2 regions of the Desulfuribacillus alkaliarsenatis genome follow, and region 2 is predicted to be linked to the other one. Evidence: a T-box and tRNA genes for the amino acid it is inferred to sense, from the RefSeq annotation. Region 2 holds a T-box; the other holds one or more tRNA genes.
The links. The T-box of region 2 lies ahead of BHF68_RS01150 (valine--tRNA ligase). A T-box ahead of a tRNA ligase gene usually reads a tRNA of that ligase, here a tRNA-Val.

Region 1 (9,466 bases), on a different contig from region 2:
AAGATGCTTACGAATTAAAAGACACATTATCCAGCTATGGTGCCTCTGAAGTTGATTGTATAATATCTTGTTTACCCTTAGCAACCTTTTCTGAAACGGGTAGGCAGGCAATCATGGAGCAAGTAATTGAATCCTTGAGTGACGATGGCATCTTTGTTGCCTATCAATACTCCCTACAGATGAAACAACTACTTAGCAAGAACTTTTCCAAGGTAACAATTCAGTTTGTACCGTTAAATATACCGCCTGCATTTATTTATATATGCCAGAAATAAACATAAAGAAACAACCTTATAATAATTCGAGGTTGTTTCTTTATTTCTACTATATATTCTATTTATATTCCTTAATATCATCAATTATTTTATCTGCAAAGCTGTCAAATTTCTCAAATCCTAAGTCTTCACCACGAAATCTAACTGCAACACCAGCATCTTCGATTTCCTTATCACCTACAACTAATATATACGGAACCTTTTGCATTTGCCCTTCGCGTATTTTAAAGCCAATTTTCTCGTTGCGCTCATCAGTCGTTACACGAATACCTTTATCTTTTAACTTTTCTGCAATTGTTATAGCATACTCATTATGAACTGAAGATACTGGTATAATTCTCACTTGCTCAGGAGCAAGCCAAACTGGAAACGCGCCTGCGTAATGTTCTACTAGCAATGCCATAAAGCGCTCCATAGATCCATAAATAACGCGGTGCAAGGTTACAGGACGATGCTTTTGATTATCTTCCCCGATATATGTTAAGTCGAATTTTTCAGGCAATTGGAAATCTAGTTGTACAGTACCACATTGCCATGTACGCTTCAGACTATCCTTCACGTGGAAGTCAATCTTCGGACCATAAAAAGCTCCATCACCTTCGTTGACCTTATAATCCATACCACGCTTTTCAAGTACATTCCTTAAGGCATTAATAGCCTTATCCCATAGCTCGTCTGAGCCCATAGATTTTTCTGGTCTTGTAGACAATTCCACATGGTATTCAAAACCAAATATTTTGTAGAACCTATCTACTAAAGATATTACCCCATTAACTTCCTCTTCAATTTGCTCTGGAAGCACAAACAGATGAGCATCATCCTGAGTAAAGCAACGCACCCTTAATAATCCATTTAAAGCTCCAGATAACTCATGGCGATGCACAAGCCCTAGCTCACCTAACCTAATTGGTAAGTCGCGATAGCTACGTAGCTTTGTCTTATAAACAATCATACCTCCAGGACAATTCATTGGCTTAAGTGCAAAATCCGTATTATCAACCTTTGTAAAGTACATATTTTCTTGGTAATGATCCCAGTGCCCAGATTGTTCCCAAAGTTTTTGATTTAGAATAATCGGAGTTTTAATCTCATCGTAGCCAGCTTTAGCGTGCTCATGACGCCAAAAGTTTTCTAGCTGATTACGTAAAATCATACCCTTAGGATGGTAAAACGGCATTCCAGGAGCATCCTCTGAAAAACTAAACAAATCAAGTTCACGACCTAGTTTTCTGTGGTCACGCTTTTTCGCCTCTTCTAAAAAGTGTAAATACTCTGCCAAATCTTCTTTCTTTGGAAAAGCAACACCATAGATACGAGTAAGCATTTCATTATCTGAGCTTCCGCGCCAATATGCACCAGCAACACTTAAGAGTTTAATGTTTTTGAGCTTCCCTGTAGACTCAAGGTGTGGCCCAGAGCATAAGTCAGTAAATTCACCTTGATGGTAGATAGAAATTTCTACATCGTCAGGTAATTCAGAGATTAGTTCTTCTTTCATGTACTCGCCAGCAGATTTAAAGCGCTCAATGGCTTCATCTCGACTTAAAACTTCGCGACAAATTTTATGATCTTCCTTAATCACACGGTTAATTTCCTGCTCTATCTTCGGCAATTCTTCAATACTAACAGGCTCATCTAAAGAAATATCATAGTAGAAGCCATTTTCAATATCTGGCCCTATTCCAAATTTTGCATTAGGGTATAGTCGCTTCACCGCCTGTGCTAATATATGGGCCGCACTGTGACGATAGATTTTCAACCCTTCAGGAGAATCTATCGTAATGATTTCCACTTCGCTATCCTCAGTAACAGGAGTTATTAAATCAACATTTTTGTCATTCACTTTACCTGCAATAGCTTTCTTCTTCAAACCTGGACTTATTGCACCTGCTATTTCTTTAATTGTTACTCCTGATTCAAGCTCCTTTATAGACCCATCCTTAAGTGTAATTTTGACCATATCAAAAACCTCCTTGTTTAAGTAAAAAAGTATAATAAAAAACACTACTCCCCTAAATACTGGGGCGAAGTGTTCGCGGTTCCACCCAATGTTTTATTGTATTAATAGAGTTACCTATTAACACAAGCTCATTGTAATTAAGTATCGCTAATTAAACGCTTAAGTTTCCTTAAGAAATATCCAGGTGGTATTCTAATAGCAATTCACAGATAAACTCTCAGCTATGTTTATCCTCTCTTATCTGATTCTACATATTAGAACTTGTCCTGTTATAATATAAGTATGCCGTTATTACTGAGTCATTATACTACATCCATAAGGCATATGCAATTAAAAATTCTGATACGTTAAAAACTCTGATACATATGTAAAAAGCATTGGTTTTACAACCAATGCTTTTGGTGCCGAGGACCGGACTTGAACCGGTACGAGATTTGAGCCTCGCAGGATTTTAAGTCCTGTGTGTCTGCCAATTCCACCACCCCGGCATGGTATGGTATAAATGGAGGCGGCACTCAGAATCGAACTGAGGATAAGAGATTTGCAGTCTCCTGCCTTACCACTTGGCTATGCCGCCAAATCATGGAGCGGAAGACGGGATTCGAACCCGCGACCCTCGCCTTGGCAAGGCGATACTCTACCACTGAGCCACTTCCGCAAAATATGGTGGCTTGGGACGGAATCGAACCGCCGACACGTGGATTTTCAGTCCACTGCTCTACCGACTGAGCTACCAAGCCAAAACTAATATTAAAATGGCGGAGCTGACGGGATTCGAACCCGCGATCTCCTGCGTGACAGGCAGGCATGTTAGGCCTCTACACCACAGCTCCTAATGGTGGACGATGACGGGATCGAACCGCCGACCCCCTGCTTGTAAGGCAGGTGCTCTCCCAGCTGAGCTAATCGTCCATTTCTTAGCGACAAGATTTATTGTATCATATCCAAACCCCATCGTCAACAGATAATTTGTATTTCCATTATTTTTTAGTCTATTTTTTAGGGACAAGGATTATTATACTAAGAATATATTAGGAATGCAATGGTTTTTAGTGGAAATTATATTGTTTGACTCTACTGTGTACAAGCCATGTATCCTGAACTTCTGTCAGTAAAAAATATGGTACCTCTTCATCTATTTCTTGCTGCAGCTTATTGTATAAAGTTGTAATGACTTCTGTAGTTTCGACAGCTTCAGTTTGAAGGAAATAGGGGGTTAAGTTGGTTTCTTGTAGCTGCTCATCGTACTTACTAACAAAGCCTGTAACGTTATAGCCATTATTTTCAGTTAATTGACTAGCACTCCACCATTGGCTCTGGTAAGGCATAGTCGAATATGCGCCAACGCTAATAAAGAGATCAAAATCCCTATCTACATACAACTCACGGATATAGCTGTCTAAGGCTACGGGACGCTTATTAACCCCAACGCCCAATTGTTCGAGTGATTGAGCAACGACGTTTGCCATCCTTTCAATAGACGCCATTCCTTCTATATACACTAAATCTAACATTCGTTTAGACTGGCCAAAATCATTTTGCAATTCATATTCATATTCATTTTCAATTCCATTTTTACTTGCTGTAAGAACTGCCTCTCTTAATCTTTGTCTTAGATTTTTATCTAGGTAGTCTTTATCAAAATTGAAGCCAAGGTAGTAAAACATAGTTCCCGCTTCAGTTTTAACGCTGTAATTAGGGAGTTCCCCTATATATTCAGTTGCAAATTTGGAGTTTGTATAAAAGATATCAACTTCTTCAGTATATAGTGCATTAAGCAATTGTTCAGGGTTATATGTGCGCCAAATATATTCACTTTTTTGTCCTGTATCCCCATTTGTTTTAACTAAATGAATTTCGTTATTTTGTAATTTAGAAGCTCGGTACTCACCAGATCCAAGTAAAATCTCTTGGAACAGCTTACTAGCATTATCGTCATTTAGCTCACCATATACATGCTTCGGGATAATCGGATATGTAAATATTAATATGTTTTCTACATCTATAATGTCAAAGGAAAATACAATTTGCTTATCATTTATTACTTCTATACCAGTAATAGAATCCGCTACTCTGGACATATAGCTTGTAGCACCATTAATATGCAGTAGAATATTATGAAACTGGACAATCTCACTATTACGATAAAGTAACTCATAAGTATGAACAACATCATCTGCAGTTATTGGCTGACCATCATGCCAACTCCGATCATCCAGAGAAATTGTCGCTTGGTTATAATCTTGGTTAAACTCTACACTCCCTAAACTAGCAGAGAAGCCCTTCTCCTTATCTAACTGTAATATCCCATCAAAAACTAAGTGCTCGAATCTGTGCTGATTATTATTGAACGAAGGTAGATTAAATGGAAAAAAATCCTTTTTAGTAGGATTCTCTAAGGTAGCAACTATATATGGACCATGATATTGCTCTTTAGAATTATCAATTTCTTGCCCTTCTGGTCTTCTTAAATCAGTATTGCACGAAGCCAATATGCTAACAATTAGCACTAGATATATAATTCTAACAGAAACAGATTTAATAAACATAAAATCCTCCAATATATTCATACATTAGAGGATAGTATTTACTTTAACAACTGTTTTAATTCGTCTAGGAAGGCACTAGTGTTTTCAAATTCTTTATAAACAGATGCAAAGCGGATATATGCAACTTCATCAATATGCTTTATCTTTTCTAAAACTCGGTCACCAACTTCTGCAGATGGAAATTCACTTCTGACATCATTTTGAAACTCCCGTTCAATTGTATCTACAACTTCCTCCCAGGTTTCAATTGGAACATTCCTCTTTACACCTGCCCGCATTAATCCTCGGATGAGCTTTTGGCGATTAAACTCTTCACGGCTGCCATCCTTTTTAACAACAATTATCGGCTTCTGCTCAATAATCTCAAAACTGGTAAATCTTTTAGTACATTGTTCACACTCTCGTCTGCGACGAATTTGTCTACCATCATTAATCGGCCTTGAATCAAGCACTCGGGTTCGCATCGATTCGCAAAATGGACATCGCATAAAATCACACCTTTAATATTATATTCATTATTATATCATAACACTTGTATAGTTATATTTTTTTTAATAAAATATAATTGTGCTTTACGTCGTTGAATTGGGAGGCAAGACAGTGAGATTAGTTGCAACTAGTAACTTAGAAGATGGATATGTAATAGCAAAAAATATCCTCAATGACAACGGACAAATTTTATTAAGTAGCGGTGTTTCTTTAACCAATTCTTTGATACGTAGATTAGAGCAAATCAATATTCCTTATGTATATATAGAAGACGGTCGTACCGACGATATACTTGTCGAGGACATAGTATCTGAAGAGACAAGGCGCAAAGCGCTTAGTAAAGTGCATACAACAATGACAACTCTATTTGATTCACAAAAAAGCAAATCAAAATTAGCTAGCCCGACATTGGCAAAAGAATTCAATAAGCTATTCGACGATATTATTAAAGATTTGCAATCTAATAAACATGTTATGTATCAAATGGTTAATATTCATCAAAAGGATGATTATTTATACCACCATAGTGTTAATGTTGGAATACTATCTTCAGCATTAGGAATGTCCTTAGGTTATAATAACAGTGATATACGGGAACTTGGTATTGGTGCAATGCTCCATGATATAGGGAAAACCAAAGTCCCAATGGAGATATTATGTAAGCCTGACAGATTAACTACAGAAGAATTTGATATTATGAAAAAACACGCAGAATATGGTTATGAGATATTAAAATCTCAACCTGGAATATCTTTAAAGTCTGCCCATGTTGCTTATCAACACCATGAGCGCTATAACGGCACAGGCTACCCTAGACAAATTCAAAGTCAAGATCAGCACGACTTTGCTAAAATCGTATCAATCACTGATGTGTATGATGCTCTTACGTCTAATCGAGTGTATAGAGCTTCTCATTTACCTCACGAAGCCTTTGAATTAATCTTAGGTGGTGGAGATTATCACTTTGACCACAAAATCATTAAAAAGTTTGTGGAAAATATCGCCATATACCCACTTGGTGTAACAGTGAAATTAAACACTGGTCAAATAGCAGTAATTAGCAGAATAAATCCAAGCTATCCACAGCGTCCCGTTGTTAGATTGCTAACGGACCCTAATGGAAAGCACTTAAAAATACCGTATGAAATTGACCTCATGAGCAATTTTACAATCATGATAGTTTCATCATCAGCAGGCTAGTAATTATAGCCTGCTTTCTTATTTTACATTATAAAATGTTTTGTAACAGTTTGTCGTTTTCTGTTCCATTAATGATTATAGTACGTTATAATGATTGGGGTTCTACATATTATTTGCATTTTTCCACATCGATAATTACATGCTTTTTTAATAAAATACTATCTTTAAAGGGGATATTGGAGAAACATGGAGATAGAATGGCAAAGTTTAATCTTCAGCTTTTTTGGTGGCCTTGGTGTTTTCCTATTCGGTTTACATTATATGTCAGATGGACTACAAAAAACTGCTGGAGAAAAATTGCGTAGAATGTTAGAACGCATGACAACAAACCCATTTATGGGAGTGGTCGCAGGAGCTTTAGTTACTGGCATTATACAAAGTAGTACTGGTACTACGGTCATGGCCATTGGCTTTGTAAATGCTGGACTCATGACACTTAAGCAAGCGATAGGTGTCATTATGGGTGCTAATATTGGTACAACAGTAACTGCCTTCTTAATCGGTTTCAAAATCAGTAAATATGCCATGCCAATGATTGGTGTTGGAATGGTTTTATTGTTCTTTACGAAACGTAAAAAAGTTAATTACTTCGGACAAGTCGTATTTGGTGCTGGAATGTTATTCTTAGGACTTAACCTTATGTCTGATGCTATGAGACCTCTTCGTTACTGGCCTGTTTTTACTGAGTTAATGACAACTTTAGGTGATGTAAAAATTCTTGGAGTTTTAGTTGGAATGATGTTTACTGCGGTAGTGCAAAGTAGTACAGCGACTATTGGTGTGCTACAGGAGCTTGCTTATCAAGGCGGAGTAACCTTCCACCAAGCTCTACCAATACTTTTCGGCGAAAACATCGGTACAACAATTACTGCAGCCCTTGCAGCTATCGGCGCATCTATTAGTGCTAGACGCGCTGCCTTGACACATTTTATCTTTAATGCTTTTGGTACAGTTATTTTTATAATATTCTTAACTCCAGTTGCTGCTTTAGTATTATGGCTTGCATCATACACTGGCGCCGATATAAAGTTACAAATCGCCTATGCACATGGTATTTTCAACATTACTAACGCTTTAATATTCTTGCCACTAACTGGTTTATTAGCTGCTGTAGTAACTAAGATGATACCTGGAGATGATATCGAAATTGAATTTGGCACGAAGCATTTAAATCAACATTTCCTTTCTACACCAAATATTGCACTTGGACAAGTAGTAAACGAGCTTACACGCATGGGTAATATAGCTCGCGAAGCATTTAATGACGCTACTGAATACTTCTTCGAGGGCAATCATAAACGTGCCGCAATTGCTAAACAAAAAGAAGCTTTAGTAAATGAGCTTGATAAGCGTATAACAGAATATATGGTTCAATTGTCACAAAGCTCTTTATCTGAAAAAGACTCAAGCCGTCATAACCAGCTATTTCAAACGATTAATGACATTGAACGAATTGGTGACCATGCAGAAAACATTCTAGAGCTTGGAGAATATAAAATTGATAAAAAGATTGTCTTCTCTCCAGATGCATATAAAGATCTCAAGCAAATGGTTGAGATTGTTGACGAGTCAATTCAAATGGCCATGGAAGCATTACAGAAGAACGATAAAGAATTAGCTCGCAAAGTCATGGAAAACGAAGAACGTATCGACAAATACGAGCGCGCCTTTAGAAAGGGCCACATAAAACGCCTAAATAAAGGAATATGTAGTGGCAATGCAGGAATAGTATTCTTAGACACCTTAAGTAATTTAGAAAGAATGGGAGACCACGCTTATAACATCGCCAGGTCTGTTCTAGGTGAATATTAGTATTTTTAAGTAATAAATGACAACTTGTTCTTCAAAAAGTGTAGGCAAAATGAAAACAAGACCTTAAGTGAACGCTTTGGTCTTGTTTTTTCTATTAATTGTTATTACATGTGTTTCCACCAGCACCAATACATTCCCAGTATCACACTAAACTGATGTCACATAATAAGGGTACACCATTGAGAAAGGAGGTGTAGCAAATGGGTGTAGGTCAAGAACGTCCAAGCAACTGGTTAGTAGTACCTGAAGCTTACCAAGCTTTAGACCAATTCAAATACGAAGTAGCTTCTGAACTTGGAATCCAAACACCTCAGAATGGTTACTGGGGTACGATGACTTCTCGTGATTGTGGAGCTGTTGGTGGTAACATCACTCGTAAGTTAGTTCAACTTGGAGAGCAACAACTTATGGGATCTCAAAGTAACATGCAGTAACATGAAAGCTCATATAGATTTGGGGCACTAGTTAGCTAGTGCCCCTTAGTATATTTAGTATATCTAACAGTTAATCATTTAACAGTTGATATTGTTCACGTATTCTTACTTGACCATATATTTGATTAAGTCTACGACACGACATGAATAGCCCCATTCATTGTCGTACCATGCGAATACTTTAATTGTTTTGTCACCAATTTGCATAGTTGTTAAACTATCAACAATACTAGACATGCTATTCCCAACGTAATCAGATGATACTAGAGGTTCTTCAGAATAACCTAAAATACCTTTTAATTCATTATTAGCTGCACTTTTAAGTGCATCGTTTACTTGTTCTTTAGTTACAGGTACTTTTAATTCCGCAACTAAATCAACTACAGATACATTAGGTGTAGGTACACGTAATGAAATTCCATTTAGCTTGCCAGCAAGTTCAGGGATAACTTTAGCTACTGCACTGGCTGCTCCTGTAGATGTAGGGATGATTGACTGTGCACATGCTCTAGCACGACGTAAATCTTTGTGTGGGTTATCTAAATTTTTCTGGTCGTTAGTATATGCATGTACTGTTGTCATTAAACCATGCTCTATACCAAAGCTATCATGTAAAACTTTAGCTATTGGAGCTAAGCAATTAGTAGTGCATGAAGCATTAGATACAATATGATGTTTTTCTTTATCGTACTCTTGTTCATTTACACCCATCACGATAGTTACATCTTCATTTTTGCCTGGAGCAGT
Region 2 (9,466 bases):
AGTGGCAGGGAACATGGGATTAGTAACTCCTAAGCCAGGCTATCTAGAATTTATCCGTAAAATAACGAAAGACTATGGTGCATTACTAATATTTGATGAAGTAATGTGTGGCTTCCGTGTCCACTATAATGGAGCACAGGCCCTATACAACATTGACCCAGACATAACCTGTTTAGGAAAAGTAATCGGTGGTGGAATGCCAGTTGGAGCATACGCTGGTAAACGTGAAATCATGGAGCATATAGCACCAGCAGGAACAATTTATCAAGCAGGAACTCTATCAGGAAATCCATTAGCTATGATTGCGGGATACACAACCCTGAAAATCCTCGGTCAGCCAGGGGTGTTTGAAGGCTTAGTGGAGAAGACTAAGCGCCTAGCTACTGGGATTGAAAAAAATGCTAAGGACCTAGGAATTCCATATTATGCTGACCAGCTAGGCTCTATGTTCTGTCTATACTTTAATGAGAATGAAGTCTACGACTATCAGACAGCAGCTAAATCAGATTTAGAGCGCTTTGCTAAATACTACCGTAACCTATTAGAAGAAGGGGTATATATTGCACCTTCACAGTTCGAATCCTGCTTTATGTCAACTGTCCACTCCGATGAAGATATCGATAGGACAATCGAAGCAACCTACAATGCGATGAAAAGACTATAATAATAAGTAATTCAATAGTAATATACTCTAAAAAATACCGTCGATTAATCAATCGGCGGTATTTTTTAGCTTTTCCTTCATATACTTTAGTGATTGTCAATAGTTTGTGTACAAAGACTATAAGCTTGTTTATTTATGGAGGTGTAATCAAAATATGAAATCGAATGTATTCGAGATCCAGTTTCAAGATGAATTGGAGGTAACCGGTCCAGGTGTCGATTCAATTACTGAAATAGATCTGATTCCTAAGGTTGAACTAAGAGAAGATGATTATATGTATACACTAACTGGTATGCTCTTATTAAAGGGGAAATACAAGCCTGTTATGAAATCAACGCCGACAGACATTAAGTCAGGTGTAAATCAACCATGGCTAGCAAAACCAGAAGCTAGCGAAGAAAAGCTAGATAAGGCATTTCCTGTGCGAGTAATGATTCCTGCTGAACGGATAGAAGTTAAGGATCAAGTGAAGGTGAATGTTGAGGATGTTAGAACTGTAATTAAAGACGAGGGTATAATTCAGATTGAATGTAGGATTATAGTGGAAGGAATTAATCAGCAACTAGATACCAATCAACAGCTAGAATCAAACCAACAGCAGCAAGCTAATCAGGATAGTAATCATAATGATAATTATTACAATCCTAATATAGATGCTAATGCCTTTATTAGGGACTCAGACAACCATCAGGTTGATTCGAACACAGGCGCTACTGAGGACGACTGGAAACAAGACTTCTCCCAAAAGCGCTGGGCGTTCCCATGGTATAACAATAATGAAAACCAATCTGACTTTTCGGCGTCAGAAGCGCAAGCATTACAACAATCAGCACCACAGCCAACTCCACAGTCAGTACCAACAAACACACCAGCATATAAACCGTACTCATTTTTAGAAGATCAAGCACAACGAGCTGAACAGCAATATGATGATCAGGCAAGCAAGTTGCGTAAGGAAATGCTAGCACGTCAAGAGCAGGCTAGCAAACAAGTTGAAGAACAGTCCCAGCAGGAAGCAGAAGCTAAGAAAAAGGCTGCTGAAGAACAGTCCCAGAAAGAAGCGGAGGCTAAAAAGAAGGCCGCTGAGGAACAAGCTAAAAAGGAAGTAGAAGCTAAGAAAAAAGCTGCTGAAGAACAGGCTCAGCAGGAAACGGAAGCAGCAGCGTCTGTAGCAGCCCAAGCTAGCCAGCAAACTAACGAACAAGAAGCTACTGATTACGTAGCTGCAGAGAAAGAGATTACTGAAGGTAAGCTGCAAGCTAACAATCAAGCAGCAAGTGAAAACCAAGCAAGCAAAGACCAAGCTGAAGACCAAGCTGAAGACCAAGCTGAAGACCAAGCTAGTGAACAACTGGTAAGTGAAGATCAAGCTAATGATAGTGAAGTCAGCGATCAAGAACAAGAAATGGAGGAGATTTTAGAGACTCCATTAAAAGTGAAGGTTCGTTTTTCGAAAATAGGAACTAAGGACTTGGTGAAGAAAGAAGTAGTAGCTGAAGGCGAAGAAGGCGGAGAAGCAACAGATGAAGCTCCTACGAAATCAGCATGGTGGAAGGCTTGGAATAGTGAGGAGAAGTTTACACCAGTTAAATACTATGTAATTCAAGAAGATGATGATATCAATAAAATCGTTGAAACCTATAAAATTAGCAGACTAGAGCTGCTAAGTGCTAACAAACAGCTAGAAGATGGTGAGTGGAGAGCAGGAATGAGAATTAGAATCCCTTCTGCTTGACTTTTATAACGAAACAAGTTTAAACTACTACTAGAATGTGAATAATTAGACTAACACAATATGTGGAAGTAGTAGTTTTGACTCGTTTTTTACAGAAAGGTGACCCACGGCTGAGAGGTCTCCATCAACGACCAAAGGGAAGTAGTCCACATCGTTGCTTTTCTGAAATTGTAGTAGGGAAAGTCGGTTGCAGCCGTTATCTGTATTAAAGAGTGTATGGAACATTAAATGATAGCATTAGTATATCTATTTCATACGAATAAAGGTGGTACCGCGAGCTCCTCGTCCTTTAAGACGCAGGGGCTTTTTTGCGTTCTACACACGAAGTTAAAATCAACTATTGAAGATATAATTTTAGGAGGTTACAACATGCAAACTAATCTATATGAACAGATTCCAACGAAATACAATCCAAAGGAAATAGAAGAAAAAACCTATCAATTTTGGTTAGATGGTAAATACTTTGAGGCCGATAATAATTCCGATAAAAAACCATTTACGATTGTTATCCCACCGCCAAATGTTACAGCTAACCTACATATTGGGCATGCCTTAAATAATACATTACAGGATATCCTAATTCGCTGGAAACGCATGCAAGGCTATGATGCACTTTGGTTGCCAGGGACTGACCATGCAGGGATTGCAACGCAAAACCGTGTTGAGAATATGCTTTCCCAAGATGGACTGAGCCGTTACGACTTAGGGCGTGAGAAATTTTTAGAAAAAACCTGGGAATGGAAGAATAAATACGGTGATATAATCATCAATCAGTTAAAAAAGATGGGCTGCTCCTGCGACTGGTCAAGAGAGCGCTTTACAATGGATGAAGGCTGCTCCCAGGCTGTTAGGGAAGTGTTCGTAAGATTATACGAGAAGGGCCTTTTATACCGTGGTAATTACATCGTTAACTGGTGTCCACGTTGTGAAACAACCCTCTCAGATATTGAGGTTGAGCACGAGGATAAGCAGGGTAAGTTAACCCATATTAAGTATCCTGCGACAGACGGTAGTGGCTATATAACAGTTGCTACAACACGTCCTGAGACAATGCTTGGCGACGTAGCTGTAGCTGTACATCCAGAGGATGAGCGATACAGCCATTTGATTGGAAAAACAGTCTTATTGCCATTGATGGACCGTGAGATACCAGTAATTGCTGATGAATACGTAGACTCAGAGTTTGGCTCTGGTGCGGTGAAGATTACTCCAGCCCACGATCCGAACGATTTTGAGATTGGGCAGCGTCATAAGCTAACTCCAATCTCGATCATGGATGAAAAGGGTTACATGAACGATAATGCAGGCAAGTTCTCAGGTATGGAGCGTTATCAGGCGCGTAAGCAAGTTGTTGAAGAGCTAAGAAACCTAGACTTATTAGAAAAAGTAGAAGAACACGACCATTCTGTAGGTCATTGCTATCGTTGTAGTACGGTTATCGAGCCCTATTTGTCTGACCAATGGTTTGTAAAAATGCAACCGCTAGCTGAGCCTGCTATTGATGTCGTTAAGAAAAATGATGTACGCTTTGTACCAGACCGCTTTACGAAAATCTATCTACACTGGATGGAAAACACCCGTGACTGGTGCGTATCCCGTCAATTATGGTGGGGGCATAGGATTCCTGCCTGGTATTGTGCTGACTGTAATGAGGTTATAGTTGCTAGGGAAACACCATCAGCATGTACAAAATGTAATAGTACGAACATTACCCAGGACGAGGATGTTTTAGACACTTGGTTTAGCTCGGCACTATGGCCGTTTTCGACCCTAGGCTGGCCTGAGAATACCAAGGACATAAACAAGTATTACCCGACGGATGTACTAATTACAGGTTACGATATAATCTATTTCTGGGTTGCTAGAATGATATTTAGCGGCCTTGAATTCATGGATCAAAAACCGTTCTCCGACGTCGTAATTACGGGACTAGTGCGCGATGCAGAAGGCCGTAAAATGTCCAAATCATTAGGTAACGGCGTAGACCCACTTGAGGTTATAGAGAACTACGGTGCGGATGCAATGCGCTTCATGCTTGCCACTGGAACTACACCTGGTAACGACCAGCGCTTTAATTGGGACAAGGTCGAAAGCTCCCGTAACTTTGCTAATAAAATCTGGAACGCCTCTCGCTTTGTAATGATGAACTTAGGCGATTTACAATATGAGCAGGTTTCCCTTACAGGCGACTTAAAAACCTCTGACAAATGGATTTTACACAGACTTAATGAAACAGTTAAAAACTTTGACCGCCTATTAACACGTTATGAATTTGGCGAAGCAGGTCGCGTACTCTACGATTTCATCTGGAGTGACTACTGTGATTGGTATATCGAATTGGCGAAGCTTACATTAAATGCTGAGGATGAAACTGCGAAAGCGAATACAAAATCAGTGCTTTGCTACGTTTTAGATAAGATATTAAAGCTTTTACATCCGTATATGCCTTACATTACAGAAGAGATTTGGCAGCATATACCGCATGAAGGCAAGGCTTTAGTTGTTGCGCCATTCCCTGAGTACAGTCAACAGCTTGTATTCACGGAAGCAGCCGAGCAAATGCAGGTCCTAATGGATACAGTAAGAAATGTGCGTAATATCCGCGCAGAGATGAACGTACCACCAAGCAAAAAAATAGCTTTACTTATCAAACCAAATACTGATAACCACAAGCAGATTTTTGAATCGGGCAAGGCATACCTGCAGGGGTTATGTAATACTGAGAGTTTAGACATAGATTTAGAACTCAAAACGCCAGAGAAGGCAATGACTGCTGTTACATCAGGGGCACAGATTTACCTGCCTTTAGAAGGGTTAATTGATAAAGACAAGGAAATCGCACGCTTGGAGAAAGAACGGCAAAAGCTCCAGGCTGAGGTTGATCGCGTCCAAGGCAAACTAAATAATGAGAAATTTGTTGCCAAAGCACCAGCTCAAGTAATTGACCAGGAGCGCGCTAAGGAAGCAGACTATAAAGCGAAGCTGCAAAAGGTCGAGGAACGCATTAATGAGCTTAAATAAATTCAACTCACAACAAGAGGTCATTGCATGGGTGCAATCATTTCAACGTTTTGGTATTAGTCCAGGCTTACAACGAGTTCAATGGTTATTAGATGAGCTTGATAATCCAGAGAAGAGCTTAAAGATTATCCATGTGGCTGGAACTAACGGTAAGGGTTCAACCTGTAAATATCTAGCCAAGGCAATCGAGGCAAATGGTTATCGGGTAGGACTCTTCACCTCCCCGTATTTGGAGGCCTTTAATAATCGGATAGCAATTAATCAAGCTGATATTAACCAGCAAAGCTTGTGCTTGGTAGCCGAGCAGGTTAATCAGGTCATAAATTCTATGCCACAGAACGAGTTTGGCGACGTTACTGAATTTGAAGTAATTACGGTAATGGCATTACTATACTACTCCTTGCAGAACATAGATTATGTAGTGCTTGAGGTGGGGCTTGGTGGACGGCTTGATGCAACTAATGTTGTAAGCCCAATAATATCTGTAATCACAAATATTGGTTACGACCATATAAATATACTAGGTAGTTGCCTAGCAGATATAGCATTCGAAAAAGCTGGAATTATTAAAAATGGGATTCCAGTTATAAGTGGAGTTAAACAACTAGAGGCTGTACACGTAATTCGAGAGCAAAGTAGGCAAAAAAACTCGAAATTATACGAATTGGGCAAGGATTTCTATAATAAAATAGATAATATTAGCCTAGAAGAAATGAGTGTGCAATTCAGATTTGATAACGAACAATTTAGAGTTGACAATGAACAACTTGGATTTAATAACGGACAGTTTCTTAACGTAGATACGTGGCCAACAAGGCTAACTGCAAGCTATCAGGCAGATAATTTGGCTGTTGCACTTGCTACCCTGAAAATCCTACAGGAGCAAGAACTAATCACATTAGAAGCTGCGAAGACCCAAGAAGGTATAATGGAAACATTCTGGCCAGGGCGTTTTGAAGTTATGCAGAAAAATCCGCTAGTAATTGTTGATGGTGCTCATAATCCAGAAGGCTTTCAAGCACTAACAAGTTCCTTAGAGGCACAGTTTGGTGCTGATAAAAAATATATCTGGTGCATTGGGTTTCTCCAAGACAAAAAAATTGATAAAATGATACAATTTATCATAGAAAAAGCTAGTACAATCGTAATTACAATGCCAATCAGTGAACGCAGCGCCACTGTCGAATTAGTAGAGGAAGAATTTAAAAAAGAGATTGAGAATAAGATTAAGGAAAACATAGAAGAATTGCCAACATTAAGTAGCTTAGGAGACATAAACATATATACAGAGAAAGATATTTTTAAAGCTATAGAGATTACATTGCGTGCGGCGAAGCAGGATGAGATTATTTGCGTCGCTGGTTCATTGTACATGATTTCCGAAGCGCGTAATTGGTGGACGAATAAAGAGCAGAGGCTGGTGAAAGAGTGAACAATTCACAAAAATTACACTTCGTAGGAATTGGTGGCTATGGAATGAGCGCCATTGCTAGGGTTATGCTCGATTGGGGATACGAAGTAACGGGTTCCGACGTAGTAAAAAAAGATTTAACAGAGAGACTTCAAGAAAAGGGAGCACAGGTTTACATTGGGCATGATGCAGAAAACGTATCAGGAGCTGATTTGGTTATCTATTCGACAGATATACCAAAGGATAATGTAGAGCTGATGGCAGCCCTGGAGAAGAAGATACCCCTTATCCATCGGTCTGAAATGCTGGCGAGAATTTTAAACCGAAAGGATGGAATAACCGTAGCGGGGGCTCACGGCAAGACGACAACAAGCTCAATGATAGCATATATAATGGAAAAGAGTGGTCAAGATCCAACTTTCGTTATTGGCGGCGAGGTTATGGGTTTAGGAAGTAACGCCAAGGCAGGATTAAGTGAATATGTAATAGCTGAGGCTGACGAAAGTGACGGCAGCTTTTTAAACTATTTTTCTAAAATTGCTGTGATTACAAACATTGAACCAGATCACTTAGAGAACTATGACGGGAAATTTGAAAATCTAAAGGCAGCCTATAGAAAATATCTACAGCAAATCAAGCACGATGGATGTGCTATTATTAGCTATGAAGATAAATGCCTGCGGGAAATGACGAAGGATTTAGCATGTGAAATCATCACATTTGGACTATCTACAGACGCAGACTATTATGTAGACAACTTAAAGCAGGTAGGTCGTCATATATCATTTGATGTTTATAGAAAACAAGATTTTATCGGAAGTGTACAACTGAAAGTACCAGGCAAGCATAACGTACTTAATGCTCTGTCAGCAATTATAGCCTGTATGGAAGCGGGAGTATCATTTGAAACTGCAAAGCAGAAGATAGAAAGCTTCCAGGGGGCAAAACGTAGGTTTACAATTATGGGAGAGGCAAACGATATCACAATCGTTGACGACTATGCCCACCACCCAACAGAAATTCAAGCAACACTTGCAGCAGCGAAGGCTAGCGGTAAGCATGTAGTAGCAATCTTCCAGCCGCAGCGTTACACACGCACATTTTTCTTATTTGACGATTTCAGTAGAGCGTTCGCAGATGCAGACGAGGTATACGTGTTAGATATTTACTCACCAGCAGGAGAGAAAAAGATAGATGGTGTAAGTGCTGAGAAGCTTGTTGAAATGATTCGCAAAAATAGTCATCATCGAGCGGAGTTCGTACAAACTAAGGAAGAAATAATTGAGCGAATGAAGCGACAAATGAAGCCAGGGGATATAGTTCTCACTATGGGTGCTGGTGATATATGGAAAGCATCTGTTGATTTAGCTAAATATGTAACGAATAACATGTAAATGCGCAAAAAATAAGAGGAAAATCAAAACATAAGGCGAATAAGAAATATAGATTTTAAAAATGGGAAGATTACCGAAGGGAAGATATGGGATGAAGGACAAGGAAAAAGGAATTTTATTAGAGACGGGTACCAATGAGCTTGAGATTATTGAGTTTGGTATTGGTAATGGTAGCTTTGGAATTAATGTAATGAAAGTACGTGAAATAGTAACAACACAGAAGGTTACGCAGCTTCCTAACAGCCACCCCCATGCCGAAGGTGTAATTCAACTCCGTGGGGAAGTGCTCCCAATCGTTGATTTAGCAAAGGTAATGGGTTATCCACCTTCGAACAATCCGAAGGACGATCGAATTATTATTGCTGAATTTAATAAGATTAAGGTTGCTTTCCATGTTCATAGTGTAAATCGCATTCATAGAATTTCCTGGGAACAAATTGAGAAGCCATCTGAGTTTGCCGATGCTGATAGAAGTACAACCATAGGTATTATTAAAATGGATGACCGTCTGATAATATTATTAGACTTCGAAAAAATAGTAGTAGAAATGAGCCCACAATCTGGAATTAATGTAGAAACTGTAAAAGAGCTAGGTGAGCGTGAGCGATCCAATAAACACATTTTAATAGCAGAGGATTCTGTTATGCTACGTGAACTATTGAAGCAAACCTTAAATCAAGCTGGATTTTACAATTTGCATTTTTACCATGACGGTAAGCAGGCATGGGATAGATTAGAGCAATTAGTAAATGATTATGGACACAATATTGCCGATCATATACAGCTTGTCATAACAGATATCGAAATGCCTAAGATGGATGGACACCATTTTACAAAAAAAATAAAAGATCACCCTATCTTACGTCAGTTACCAGTAGTAATATTCTCATCCTTAATTACAGATACGCTTCGTCATAGGGGAGAAGTCGTAGGAGCTGATGCCCAGGTTAGTAAACCAGAGATAAATTATCTAGTTGATAGAATTGATAATTTAGTTCTATAGTAATCTTTTGTAAAAATTAGAGGAAATATAGATATTCTTGTCGAATAAAGACATGTTGAATATAGACTTGCTGAAGCTTATACGAACTAGGGGGTTGTCCTATGGGATATTATTATGGAATATATGTAACAACAATTATAATCACATACCTTTTGTTACATGGCCGGCTTAAAATCCTTAGCCAACCTTTAGGACAATATACTTTTTGGTCAGCAGCCCTTGTAGGCTTGTTTGCACC

Region 1: it encodes a tRNA-Val, which carries the amino acid that the T-box ahead of BHF68_RS01150 (valine--tRNA ligase) is inferred to sense. The anticodon was not compared.

Annotation. Positions count from the first base shown of each region.
Region 1 is NZ_MIJE01000036.1:53,955-63,420, reverse strand. Features, by position in the region: gene BHF68_RS14680 (class I SAM-dependent methyltransferase) at 1-275, shown strand, start outside; gene thrS (threonine--tRNA ligase) at 334-2,235, opposite strand; tRNA gene BHF68_RS14670 (tRNA-Leu) at 2,635-2,723, opposite strand; tRNA gene BHF68_RS14665 (tRNA-Cys) at 2,739-2,812, opposite strand; tRNA gene BHF68_RS14660 (tRNA-Gly) at 2,819-2,893, opposite strand; tRNA gene BHF68_RS14655 (tRNA-Phe) at 2,900-2,975, opposite strand; tRNA gene BHF68_RS14650 (tRNA-Asp) at 2,992-3,068, opposite strand; tRNA gene BHF68_RS14645 (tRNA-Val) at 3,072-3,147, opposite strand; gene BHF68_RS14640 (ABC transporter substrate-binding protein) at 3,285-4,784, opposite strand; gene nrdR (transcriptional regulator NrdR) at 4,823-5,272, opposite strand; gene BHF68_RS14630 (HD-GYP domain-containing protein) at 5,385-6,473, shown strand; gene BHF68_RS14625 (Na/Pi cotransporter family protein) at 6,660-8,285, shown strand; gene BHF68_RS14620 (alpha/beta-type small acid-soluble spore protein) at 8,486-8,719, shown strand; gene BHF68_RS14615 (glyceraldehyde-3-phosphate dehydrogenase) at 8,825-9,466, opposite strand, start outside.
Region 2 is NZ_MIJE01000001.1:233,333-242,798, forward strand. Features, by position in the region: gene hemL (glutamate-1-semialdehyde 2,1-aminomutase) at 1-664, shown strand, start outside; gene BHF68_RS01145 (LysM peptidoglycan-binding domain-containing protein) at 819-2,399, shown strand; T-box leader at 2,449-2,692, shown strand; gene BHF68_RS01150 (valine--tRNA ligase) at 2,769-5,420, shown strand; gene BHF68_RS01155 (bifunctional folylpolyglutamate synthase/dihydrofolate synthase) at 5,407-6,852, shown strand; gene murC (UDP-N-acetylmuramate--L-alanine ligase) at 6,849-8,225, shown strand; gene BHF68_RS01165 (chemotaxis protein) at 8,317-9,228, shown strand; gene BHF68_RS01170 (hypothetical protein) at 9,330-9,466, shown strand, end outside.